4 regions of the Lysinibacillus sp. LK3 genome follow, and region 4 is predicted to be linked to each of the others. Evidence: riboswitches for the same ligand, from Rfam matches in the RefSeq annotation. Region 4 holds a riboswitch; each other region holds the start of a gene.
What was found. Region 4 has a riboswitch for thiamine pyrophosphate ahead of thiC (phosphomethylpyrimidine synthase ThiC). Riboswitches for the same ligand answer to the same signal wherever they lie in the genome.

Region 1 (3,196 bases), on a different contig from region 4:
GATGTGATAGATGAGCAAACCATTCCTTCTATTTTATCTCGGGAAACAGCTATGATTTCCCGCACCTATATTGAGGACAATCCATTCTATCCGGCAATTTATAATGCAGCAGGATGGAACTCACTGTTTGCTAATGGTGTCCCACAAATGAATGCATATATTGGGACAACGGCAAAACAGGGGGCTACTGTTGTAGCAGAAAGCGAGAAAGAAGATCCTGTGTTAGCGCAGTGGCAATATGGTCTTGGTAAAACATTTGCCTTTACATCTGATTCAACGGGTAAATGGACTGGAGATTGGGCAAGATGGCAGAATTGGGGAGCATTTTGGCAAACACTTATTTCTCAAATGCTACCAAGCTACAATGATGTAGCCTATGATGTAAGATTGGAAGCAGATGGTTCCTTTATGATTACAGACCCTACAAATGAAGCCGCATTTTTAGATATTGTAGCGGTAAATGAAGCAGGGGAGGAGCTAGAAACACAACTTGAAACCATTTCCGCATCTCAAGTTCGAGCTGTAGTACAAGCTGAACCTGGATTAATTTTCTTCCGTATAGCAGATGAAAAGCAGGCCATTTATCAGGCAGGGCTAAGTGTTCCTTATAGTGCTGAATACGAACTACTCCCTGTAAATAACCAACTGATAGAAGAGTTAACTCAACGAACAGGAGGCACTGTTTTAAAGGAACCACAAGATGTCTTCCGTGACTTTACGACAAAAGGAGCAGATCGGCAAAATATTGCCACATGGCTACTCTTAGCGAGTATGCTTCTTTTCTTTATTGATATTACCATAAGACGTTTTGGTTGGAATTTCCTAACGAATGCGAAGAAAAAAGAGCCGCTGGTTGAGGAAAAAACTATAGAAGCAGAAGACACAAATGTAGCACAGTTGTTAAAAGGCATGAAAAAACGATCTTAAAATAGAGGAAGCAGTGCAAACTCGAATAGTTTTGCACTGCTTTTTTATATTGCATGAAATAAAGAGTTATCCCCTTTGTAAAGAGGGTAAATGAGAAGAAAAGCGATCCAAATTGGACTACCCCAGCTCAATGAATGCTCATAATTCAATCTCTCTCAATAAAGAGAAGAATTAAACCTCTTTACTAGCTCTGTTTTACGCAAGCTACTCGCAACCATTACACCTAAAATAGCACCGATCGTACTTGATGTTAAAAAGGCTGGTAGGAAGAAGAATGCTGCTACAGATGTTCCCATGAATAATTTTGCATAAGGGACGGCAATAAGTGAAGCCAGAATGCCCGTTCCGATAACTTCTCCGATACCAGCTAACCACATTTTATTGCTATATTTATAGGCAAGGGCAGCACAGAACGCACCGATGATACTACCAGGGATAGCTAGTAGAGAGCCTGTTCCAGTAAGGATACGAATGATGGCAGTGACAAAGGCAACTATAACTGTTGGTACGGGTCCAAGTATAATGGCTCCTATCACATTAATAGCATGCTGAACTGGGTAAGCACGTGCGATTCCTGTTGGGATGGATACGAAAGTAGAGCCTGCAACAGCAACGGCTACTAATAAAGCCATGACTGTTAATTTACAAATTGACATAAAGTTCACTCCTTTTGGTAAAGTTCGTGAGGAAAAATAAAAAGGCCACCCCCTTTAAACAATAGGAAGCGGCCTTGCGTGTATATAGTGACAACAGCAAGTAGCGCCACTTCCCTCCGCTAGTGTGAACTAGATCAGGTTCAAAGGGTCCGTATATTACCATATACGTCTCAGCCTTTTAAAGACTCCCCTAGTGGTTAAAATCATTCAATTTTGTGAATCAACAATAATGTAACATACTGCTAAAAATAGTCAATGATTTTTCAGACTATTTTGTATCGGGATGCATTAAATGAGGTGCTTTTTTCACTGTCCAGATGAGCGCAAGGAAGAAACAGGCTAATAATATGATAGAACCGAAAATATATGGGCTATTCATATTCCAGTCAAATAATAAACCTGCCAAAGCGGGTCCAATCATATTTCCGAGGCTCATATAGGCATTATTCAAGCCCGCAGCAAATCCCTGCTCTTTCTCTGCAAGCTTTGAGATGAGTGTATTAACAGCTGGACGAATTAATGTCGTTGCTGTAGAGAAAATTGTTGCTACAACTAAAATAAGGGCAAAGCCAGAAACAAATAATATTAAGAAAATAGCAACGGATGCAATAAATAAATTTACTAGTACTACTTTCATTTCACCATAACGATTGAACAGTGGTGTAATAATAAACATTTGTACTACTACTCCAAAAGCACCACCAACAACTAATATAATCGCTATATCTACAGGTGTGTAATTAAACTTTTCTGTCACAAATAATGACAATGTCGTTTGGAAATTTGCAATTCCAAACGAGAACACCAGCATAATTATGAGCATAACAAAATAAGGCATATGTATGGAACGAGCCATTTGCTTCGCCAGATTGTCTTGCTTTTGTTTCTGTTGAGCAGTGTTTGGTTTGGTAGAAGGTAATAAAAAGTAAGATAAAATAGATGCTACAATGGCTGCAGCTCCAGCTGTGAAAAATGGGAAATGTAAGCTTACCTTTGCTAAAAAGCCACCAATACCAGGTCCAATCATAAAGCCAAGAGACATAGCGGCACCCAACATCCCCATACCTTTCCCACGTTCTTCATAGGTTGTGACGTCAGCGACAAAAGCCATAATAGGAGGTGCAACAAATGCGGAACCTAGACCACCTAAAAATCGTGCTAAAAAGAGCATCCATACATCTGTAGCAAGGCCAAATCCGATTTGTGCAAGACCTGTTACGATAAGACCGAAAATAATTAAATTTTTTCGTCCGTACTGATCTGAAAGATTCCCAGCAATAGGAGAAAATACGAATTGAGCTAAGGCGAACGTTGCGATTAGCATACCTAGAACTTGTCCTGCTGCACCAAATATTTTTAAATACTCTGGCATGACAGGAATAATAATGCCAATACTCCCCATTGCGATAAACATATTAAACATTAAAATATACAAAGCCGCCTTATTGGACTTCTGCTGGGTCATCGAATGAACCCCCTTTTTGTAATCAAATATAGTACAGTCTATCATAAAGAATTATTGCTTGGCTAATAGTTAAGATTATAGTACTGGTTCTATATTTAGAATGGTTTTCCACAAAAGTTTTTATCCACGCACCTATGCATGATGAAAT
Region 2 (3,196 bases), on a different contig from region 4:
GATTTAACATGACTTTGGAGTGTTTGAATAAGCGCTCCATCACCTTTTTCACCATTGCGCAGAACAATAAATGCTTTGACAATATTTCCTCTTACTTTATCAGGGCTCGCTATAACAGCAGCCTCTTTTACAGTTGGATGTTTCATTAAAGCATCCTCTACTTCAAAAGGGCCAATTGTATAGCCTGAGGATATAATAACATCGTCTCCTCGTCCGTCAAACCAAAAGTAGCCATCTTCATCTTTATAGGCACGATCTCCTGTAATATACCAATCCCCACGAAATTGTAAATTTGTACGTTCAGGATCATTTAAATATTTTTTAAAGAGTGCTGGCGTTTCGCGATGAACAGCAATATCACCAACTTCTCCGATTGTAACAGGTTTGCCCAAATCATTAATAATTTCAACAGTGTTGCCAGGAGTAGGTTTTCCCATAGAGCCAACTCTCGCTTCCATCCCTACCATTGTGCCTACCAATAATGTATTTTCCGTTTGTCCATAGCCATCTCGCACTTGTAATTTGAATGTTTCCAAGAATACTCTAATAACCTCACTATTTAATGGCTCACCAGCTGATACAGCTTGGCGAATTGCACTTAAATCATATTCATGTAAATTTTCAAGCGCTGCCATAAAACGATATTCAGTTGGTGTACAGCATAGTACATTGATTTTGAATCTCTCAAGCAATGCTAAATAAGAAGCTGCTTCAAATTTACCTTTGTAGACAAATGCAGTAGCACCACTGCCTAAAGTAGCTAGAAATGGACTCCAAATCCATTTTTGCCACCCTGGTGCTGCAGTCGCCCAAACAATATCATTTTCTTGTACACCCAACCAATGTGGTGCTGTTGTTCGTAAATGAGCATAGCCCCAACTATGCGTATGCACTGCTGCTTTTGGATTTCCTGTTGTTCCGCTTGTATAGGCTAAAAATGCATTGTCTGTGCTTTTTGTTGGGATAGGATTTATGTAGGTTGTAGGTTGATTATTCATTTTTTCAAGTATGTTCTGCCAAGGTTCATGTGCATTCCCTATGACAAATTGCAGTATGTCTTGTAAATTTCCCACTTTATCGAACTGTTCAATATAGGGTTCAAATGCAATAACTGCTTTAGCATTTGCATGATGAATTCGATACTCAATATCCTTTGTTCTTAACATCTCAGAACTTGGAATAATAGTTAAACCCGCTTTCAATGCAGCAATATACACAATATATGCTTCAACCGAACGTGGTACCATTACTAAAATGACATCACCTTTCTTTAAACCTTGCTTGGTGAATACATGTGCTGCTTGATTCGCTTTTTCCAATAAATGTGCATATGTAATACATTGGATGTCTTGGTTTTCTTCATAAATGATTAAAGCATTTTTGGCTGCATCCTGAGCATATTTTTCAATTTCCTCTACTATGTTATACCATTCTGGTGCAACTAAATCTTGTCTTTTCATGGCAATTGCCCCCTTTTGTTATGACACATTATAAAACTCTTTTTTCAGCATTTTCAATGGTTTGTGCTTAATTTCGGTAAAGTCATGACAACTATCATACCCTCCTATATGGCATCGGTCACATTTTATCTATAGGAAAACTTGCTATTGAATACAAATGAAAAGTATGGTACATTTTGGTCAACTAAAAGCAAGATTGCAGGGGGACTCGTAAGAGTTGAGAAGGTAAAACCTGACCCTTTGAACCTGTTAGTTAATACTGACGTAGGGAGCAATAAACATCGTTTTCAGATGAAAGGCTCTTTTCGTGCATTTTTACACAAAAAGAGCCTTTTTTGCATGCTTACGTCCATCCCTAAAGGAGGACTACAATGATTTTTCAAACAATTCGTCAACAGCAACCACTTATCCATTGTATAACCAATTATGTAGTGGCAAATTTTCAAGCAAATGGTTTATTAGCGATAGGTGCTTCACCAGTAATGGCCGATGACTACCAAGAGGTAGAGGAGATGGTGGCCATTGCTCAAGCATTATTAATTAATATTGGAACACTTAATGATCGCACAAAAAGTGCCATGTTATTAGCAGGTGAAAAAGCCAATAAACTTGGTATTCCTGTTATTTTAGATCCTGTCGGAGTTGGAGCCACAACTTATCGTAAGGAAACCGTAAGATACTTACTGGAAAACATACACTTTGCCGTGATTCGCTGTAATCTCGGCGAGCTAGCAGCAATAGTTGGTGTAAATTGGCAACAAAAGGGTGTCGATAGTGGTCATGGCACTATCGCTATGGAATTAGAAGCCACATCATTGGCTCAACGCTATCAATGCATTGTTATTGTCACAGGAGAACGCGATTTTATAACTGATGGCAAGCATAGCCAATGGATCGCTGGTGGTCATCCCCAAATGACGGAAGTAACGGGTACAGGTTGTTTACTTAGCGCAATTTGTGGCGCAGCCTATAGTGTAAGCCATAATCCTTACCAACAATTAACAGAAACACTTACTTACTATAAAAAAGCAGGTGTACTGGCATCCGCATTTACTGCAGACATTGGTGATTTTCAAATAGCCTTACTCAATGCTATACATCGCTTATCAAAGGATGGTGCAGCTTCATGCATATTGTAACAACAATCGCTGGCTCAGATAGTGGTGGAGGCGCGGGTATACAGGCTGATTTAAAAACATTTCAGGAATTAGAAGTGTTCGGTACTTCTGTTATTACTGCTCTAACTGCTCAAAATACTTTGGGTGTAACAGGTGTTTGCCCTATTGACGTTTCCTTTATAAAAAAACAATTAGAGGCCTTAGTAGAAGATTTTCCAATCGCTGCGATTAAAACAGGAATGCTTTATTCCTCAGAAATTATCAAAGCAATTGCACACCAGATCAGGGAGCTAAACATTCCACTGATTGTTGATCCGGTGATGATTGCAAAAGGTGGGGAAAGCCTATTACAGCAAGAAGCTATCGATGCCTTACGCTCAACTTTATTACCACTTGCTACGGTTGTTACGCCCAATATACCCGAGGCAGAGACACTTACTGGGAGATCTATTCATCATTTTGAAGATATGAAAGAAGTAGCTCAAAGCTTGTTACAGCTAGGTGTACAATGTGTCATCATTAAAGGTGGTCATTTAGCAGATCCACTTTATGCCATTGATTATGTATTTTGCAAAAATGGACGTTCTTTTTCTTTGCAGTCTCCACGAATCCAAACAA
Region 3 (3,196 bases), on a different contig from region 4:
TTACAGAGGTACAAGCAGAGGCCATTGTAAGCCTGCAATTATATCGTTTAACGAATACGGATATTACAGAGCTTCGTCAGGAACAGGACGAGTTAAATAAGCTAATTGCGAAGCTAGAGGGGATTCTACAAAGTGAAGCAAAGCTAGTGCGTGTTATTAAACAAGAGTTACTAGATATTAAGAAACGCTTTACAGAGCCTCGTCGCTCGAAGATTGAGCAAGAAATTGAAGAAATTAAAATTACATTGGATGTCCTTGTGCCAAGTGAAGAGGTTGTCGTAACAGTAACGAAGGATGGTTATATTAAACGTACATCCACACGTTCTCATGCCGCTTCAAACGGGCAAGATTTTGCCATGAAGGATTCAGATTATTTATTGTATGAAGCAAACTTAAATACACAGCACCATCTATTGCTGTTCACAAATCGAGGCAATTATATTTATCAGCCTGTTCATGAGCTGCCTGATATACGCTGGAAGGATCTCGGCCAGCATATTTCAAGTATTGTGCCAACAGGGGAAGATGAATCCATTATTGCGGTTTATGGCTTCGAAACATTTGAACAGCCAAATACGTATGTCTTCACAGCCACAAAAGATGGCCAAATTAAGCGCTCACCACTCGCAGACTATGCGGTAACACGTTATTCAAAGCCAATTAAAACGATGAACGTCAAGGCTGGTGATGCGATGATCTATGCATCATTTGTAACAGATGACGTGGAGCTGATGCTCACAACGGATACAGCCTATGCGATTCGTTTCCCTATGGAGGAGTTACCAGTTACAGGTGTGAAAACAGGCGGTGTGAAAGGGATCACACTAAAAGATGGAGAAGCCTTAGTTGGAGTCAATGTGTTACAGCCTGATGTTACCCACTATGTAGTGATTGTGACACAGCGTGGGGCCGTAAAGAAAATGAATGTCGCTGAAGTTGAAGTAGCGAGTCGTGCAAAACGTGGACTAAAAGTATTAACAGAGTTAAAAGCAAACCCTCACCGAATTGTGGCAGTTGTTCAAGCAACAGACGAGGAGCAGGTTGTGATTGAAACTGAAAAAGGTGTTCAAGAGATGATTGACGTACAAGCATTGTCTCGTGCGGATCGCCATTCCAATGGTTCATTTAAAGTGGATATTGCAACAGATGGAGCAATTTCTCATGTTGTAACAGCCAAAAAAGAACAGAAACCAAGCTAAAAGCATGCCCAGCCTCTTAGGAGCGCTGGGCTTTAAGCTCTATTCAAAAATAGCACCTTGTCATTTAAGTGAAACTATGGGTATAATAATCATCGAAAAGTTCATAGCGAAAGAATGTAGGGGGGCTAGTAATTGCTAGCTGAGATTGTGTCCGGTAGACGCTGACCCTTTGAACCTGATTTGGCTCGTACCAGCGTAGGGAACATCTATTCAAAAAGCAAAGTTTTGAAGATTGATTGCAATACGTCTGGGAGGAATCCTAGGCGTTTTTTTATGTTTTCAAGCAACAGCTTGCCAACATTGTATACGCTTTCTTCTGGTGACAACATTCATTCATGAACACTTTCATATTACAAACTGGGAGGCTTTCGCATGAAAAAATGGTTTTTTATTTTATTGGCAGCACTATTGACATTAGTAGGCTGTAGTGACAAGGATGACAAGCAGGCTGCAGACAAGCTGAAAAAGGTGTCTGTGGTACTGGATTGGACGCCGAATACAAATCATACAGGACTATATGTTGCCAAAAAACTCGGTTATTTTGAGGAACAGGGTTTAGATGTTGATATTATTATGCCTGGTGAGGCGGGCGCAGATCAGCTTGTTGCTTCTGGAAAGGCGGATTTTGGCGTGAGCTATCAGGAAGGCATAACACAGGCACGAGTACAGGATGTGCCGCTGGTCTCCATCGCAGCAATTATACAGCATAATACATCTGGCTTTGCTTCTATTGCTTCGAAGGGCATTACATCGCCAAAGGATTTTGAAGGTAAAACCTATGGTGGTTGGGGCGCGCCATTAGAGCAAGCCGTTTTACAATCACTCATGCAAAAAGAAAAGGCAGATATTAATAAGCTAGATATCGTCAATGCAGGGGATTTAGATTTCTTCACAATGATGGAAAAAGATATAGATTTTGCTTGGATTTATTATGCATGGACTGGGATTGAGGCTGAGCTGCGTGGGGAAAAGATTAATATGCTATATCTTACAGATTATAGTGATCAATTGGATTATTATACGCCAGTTTTAGCTACAAATGAAAAAATGATACAGGACAACCCGGATGTAGTCAAAGCCTTTGTGGCAGCTGCATCGAAGGGCTATGAATACGCAATTGAAAACCCAAGTGAAGCGGCTGATATTTTAATCGAAGCGGCCCCTGATTTAGATCAAGCGTTAGTGCATAAAAGTCAGGAATGGCTGGCTGATAAATATCAGGATGATGCCAAGCAATGGGGAGAGCAAAAGCTTTCGGTGTGGGAAAATTACGCGAAATGGATGTCTAGCAATCAAGTACTAGAGGGCGAATTTGATGCGAAAAAAGCCTTTACTAATGATTTCTTACCTAAAAAGGAGGCCAAATAAGATGGCAAATTCATTAATCAGTGTACAAATCATTCCGAAGACAGAGAAATATGAAGATGTTATACCATATGTCGATGCAGCAATTGCGGTGATCGATGCTTCTGGGGTGAAATATGAGGTACATCCATTGGAAACAACGATGGAGGGTGAGCTTTCAACATTGCTCCAAATCATTGAAAAAATGAATGAGAAAATGATTGAACTTGGTGCCATTAATGTCATTACACAAGTGAAAATTTTATATCAGCCAACGGGTATTACGATGGATACATTAACGGAGAAATATCAGTAATGAAACGTGCATTACAGAAGGGAAGGACGATAATTTTTATCGCCTTCCTCTTGTTCATATGGGAACTAATCGTGCGGTTTGCTGAAGTTCCTCATTGGTTAGTACCCACACCAAGTAGTATTTTGTCAGAAGCCATCCAGTCGTATCAAACCTTTCTACCACATGCATTCGCTACAGTACAATTAGCTCTACTAGGATTAGCCATTGGCATCGCTTGTGGGCTAACGGTGGCAATAGTGTTGCATCGATTTACATTTATTCGAGAACTGTTTTATCCAATTCTTATTATGTCGCAGAATGTTCCTATTCTAGTCTTGGCACCGCTCCTTATTATTTG
Region 4 (3,196 bases):
TTGTACCTATTTTAGTGTTACTTGTAATAGGCGCTATACTACAAAAGAAATTTCGCTTTAATTTAAAAGCATTGTCTCAGCTTATTACATATTGCTTTATGCCAGCAGCTGTTTTTGTAAATTTATATGAAACACATGTGGAATTAACTGTACTGGGAGAGGTCGGATTATTTATTGTACTCTTTATCGGTAGTCAAATGATACTCAGTCACTTTATGGCAAAAGGGTTAGGTTTAGCTAGAACAGAGGCAGCTGTCTTTAAAAATAGTGTTGTGCTCATTAACTCGGGTAATTACGGTATTCCAGTGGCTCAAATGATATTTGCCACGCAACCTATTGGAGTAGCCATTCAGGTCATGCTCGTAATCTTTCAAAATATGACTACGTATACATATGGTTTATACAATTTAATTTCTTCTACAAAGTCAGGTATGACAATCATCAAGGATTTCTTTAAAATGCCTATTATTCATGCGCTTATTATAGGTGTCGCTATGAATTATTTTGATATCGGTATTCCACAGTTTATCAAAATACCAGTAGAACATGTGGCAGATGGATTTATTGCTGTGGCTCTAATTACTTTAGGTGCGCAATTATCACAATTAGAGATGAAATCAATGTTTAATAAAACCGTCTTTATCAGCTGTTTTACGCGATTAATTATTGGACCATCTGTTGCATTGGCCATTATTTATATATTGGGATTAGATGGAGTCGTCGCACAATCACTGTTTATAGCTAGTGCTTTTCCAACATCCCGCAATAGTTCTAGTCTAGCATTGGAATATGATGTAGAATCAGCAACAGCCGCGCAAGCTGTTTTATTTTCAACCATTGTAAGCTGTATAACTGTAACCATTGTGATCTATTTTGCAGAAGTATTATTTACCTAGTAAGATAAAAAATAACTTCCATCTCTTAGTATTATCTGCTACACTAGCATCAAACTAAATAGTATTAACTAGGGGAGTCTGATGAGTCAGGCTGAGAGGGAAACGCTACGAAGTTTCTTGACCCTTTGGACCTGATCTGGCTCATACCAGCGTGGGAAAGTTAAGAAGCTATTGCAGAGTATGCAATCAATAGACCTTTACATTCGTGGCCGGATCCAAATAATTATTTTGGATTCGGCCTTTATTTTTTGGATTGTTGGGGTGAGCTAGAATCGGTCCTTATATCAAAATAAATTTAAGGGAGAGAAGTAGCTCATGTCAGCAATTAGTGAAAAGAATATTACCATTATGTCCAGCTTTGAAGGAAGCAAAAAAGTATATGTGGAAGGATCACGCCCAGATATTCTAGTACCTATGCGAGAAATTGCATTAAGTCCGACAACAGGCAGTTTTGGAAATGAAGAAAATGCTCCTATTCGAGTATATGATACGAGTGGGCCCTATACAGATCCAGCCTACCAAGTAGATATTACGAAAGGTTTACCTGCCTTACGAAATGCATGGATTCAAGAGCGAGGGGATGTAGAAGCATATGAGGGACGCTCCATTAAACCGGAGGATAATGGCTTTCGTCATGTTGATGACCCGCGTATTCAAGAAAATGTCTTCCCTGAGTTGGCGAGAAAGCCTTTGCGTGCTAAAAAAGGTAAAAATGTGACACAGCTTCACTATGCACGAAAGGGAATTATAACGCCTGAAATGGAGTTTGTAGCGATTCGTGAAAATATGGATCCTGAATTTGTACGTTCAGAAATTGCAGCTGGGCGTGCTATAATGCCTTCTAATATTAATCACCCTGAGGCAGAGCCAATGATTATTGGGCGTAATTTTCATGTAAAGATCAATGCGAATATCGGGAATTCTGCTGTATCTTCTTCCATTGCAGAAGAAGTTGAGAAAATGACCTGGGCAACTCGATGGGGCGCAGATAATATTATGGATTTATCGACTGGTAAACATATTCATACAACTAGAGAATGGATTATTCGAAATGCGGCAGTGCCAGTGGGAACAGTGCCAATTTATCAGGCTTTAGAAAAGGTAAATGGTGTAGCAGAGGATTTAACGTGGGAGGTTTATCGTGATACTCTCATTGAACAAGCTGAGCAGGGTGTGGATTACTTCACCATTCATGCAGGTGTCCTTTTACGCTATGTACCACTAACAGCAAATCGTGTGACAGGTATTGTATCTCGAGGTGGCTCTATAATGGCACAGTGGTGTTTATATCATCATCAAGAGAATTTCCTGTATACACACTTTGAGGAAATCTGTGAAATTATGAAAGCCTATGATGTTGCTTTTTCCTTAGGTGATGGTTTACGCCCAGGCTCAATTGCAGATGCCAATGATGAGGCACAATTTGCAGAGCTTGAAACACTAGGCGAGCTAACACAGATTGCTTGGCAGCATGATGTTCAGGTAATGGTTGAGGGACCAGGTCATGTACCAATGCATTTGATTAAAGAAAACATGGACAAGCAATTAGAGGTTTGTAAGGAAGCTCCCTTCTATACATTAGGACCACTCACAACAGATATTGCTCCAGGTTATGACCACATTACATCAGCCATTGGGGCAGCCATGATTGGCTGGTTTGGTACAGCGATGCTTTGTTATGTGACACCGAAAGAGCATCTTGGTTTACCGAATCGCGAGGACGTTCGTGTGGGCGTTATCACTTATAAAATTGCTGCACATGCTGCTGATTTAGCAAAAGGTCATCCAGGTGCACAACAACGAGACGATGCACTGTCTAAAGCGCGCTTTGAGTTCCGTTGGCGTGATCAATTCAATCTGTCACTAGATCCCGAGCGTGCAGTGGAATATCATGATGAGACACTGCCAGCAGAGGGAGCAAAAACAGCACACTTTTGTTCTATGTGTGGGCCTAAATTCTGTAGCATGAGAATTTCACAGGATATTCGTAATTATGCGAAAGATAAGGATTTGAATACGACTGAAGCGATCCATCAAGGTATGAAAGAAAAGGCTGAGGAGTTTAAAAAAGCAGGCAGTCAAATTTATCAATAATGAAAGAAAAGGCTTATGTCAAAAAAATAGACATAGGCCTTTTCTTAATAAAAAAACTCCATGTGAATAGTGGATTCACATGGAGTAAAAGTTGGATTTGGATATCAATAATAAAGTGGAATATTAAACGTTTGTTGGTTGTTTTACATATGGATTTGTAAGGTCCATACCTTCTAAGGAAAGACCCATCGCTTTAGCGACACCTT

Region 1: it holds a riboswitch for thiamine pyrophosphate, as region 4 does, so the genes downstream of both, thiW (energy coupling factor transporter S component ThiW) here and thiC (phosphomethylpyrimidine synthase ThiC) in region 4, are expected to answer to the same signal.
Region 2: it holds a riboswitch for thiamine pyrophosphate, as region 4 does, so the genes downstream of both, thiM (hydroxyethylthiazole kinase) here and thiC (phosphomethylpyrimidine synthase ThiC) in region 4, are expected to answer to the same signal.
Region 3: it holds a riboswitch for thiamine pyrophosphate, as region 4 does, so the genes downstream of both, VK91_RS12180 (ABC transporter substrate-binding protein) here and thiC (phosphomethylpyrimidine synthase ThiC) in region 4, are expected to answer to the same signal.

Annotation. Positions count from the first base shown of each region.
Region 1 covers NZ_LDUJ01000013.1:47,880-51,075, reverse strand. Annotated here, with positions in the region: gene VK91_RS07190 (VWA domain-containing protein) at 1-927, shown strand, start outside; gene thiW (energy coupling factor transporter S component ThiW) at 1,083-1,583, opposite strand; TPP riboswitch at 1,678-1,785, opposite strand; gene VK91_RS07180 (MFS transporter) at 1,852-3,048, opposite strand.
Region 2 covers NZ_LDUJ01000018.1:65,272-68,467, reverse strand. Annotated here, with positions in the region: gene mbcS (acyl-CoA synthetase MbcS) at 1-1,460, opposite strand, end outside; TPP riboswitch at 1,651-1,748, shown strand; gene thiM (hydroxyethylthiazole kinase) at 1,832-2,599, shown strand; gene thiD (bifunctional hydroxymethylpyrimidine kinase/phosphomethylpyrimidine kinase) at 2,587-3,196, shown strand, end outside.
Region 3 covers NZ_LDUJ01000016.1:46,114-49,309, reverse strand. Annotated here, with positions in the region: gene parC (DNA topoisomerase IV subunit A) at 1-1,199, shown strand, start outside; TPP riboswitch at 1,308-1,418, shown strand; gene VK91_RS12180 (ABC transporter substrate-binding protein) at 1,572-2,567, shown strand; gene VK91_RS12175 (thiamine-binding protein) at 2,569-2,859, shown strand; gene VK91_RS12170 (ABC transporter permease) at 2,859-3,196, shown strand, end outside.
Region 4 covers NZ_LDUJ01000003.1:14,491-17,686, reverse strand. Annotated here, with positions in the region: gene VK91_RS03140 (AEC family transporter) at 1-896, shown strand, start outside; TPP riboswitch at 957-1,071, shown strand; gene thiC (phosphomethylpyrimidine synthase ThiC) at 1,212-2,990, shown strand; gene VK91_RS03130 (catalase) at 3,114-3,196, opposite strand, start outside.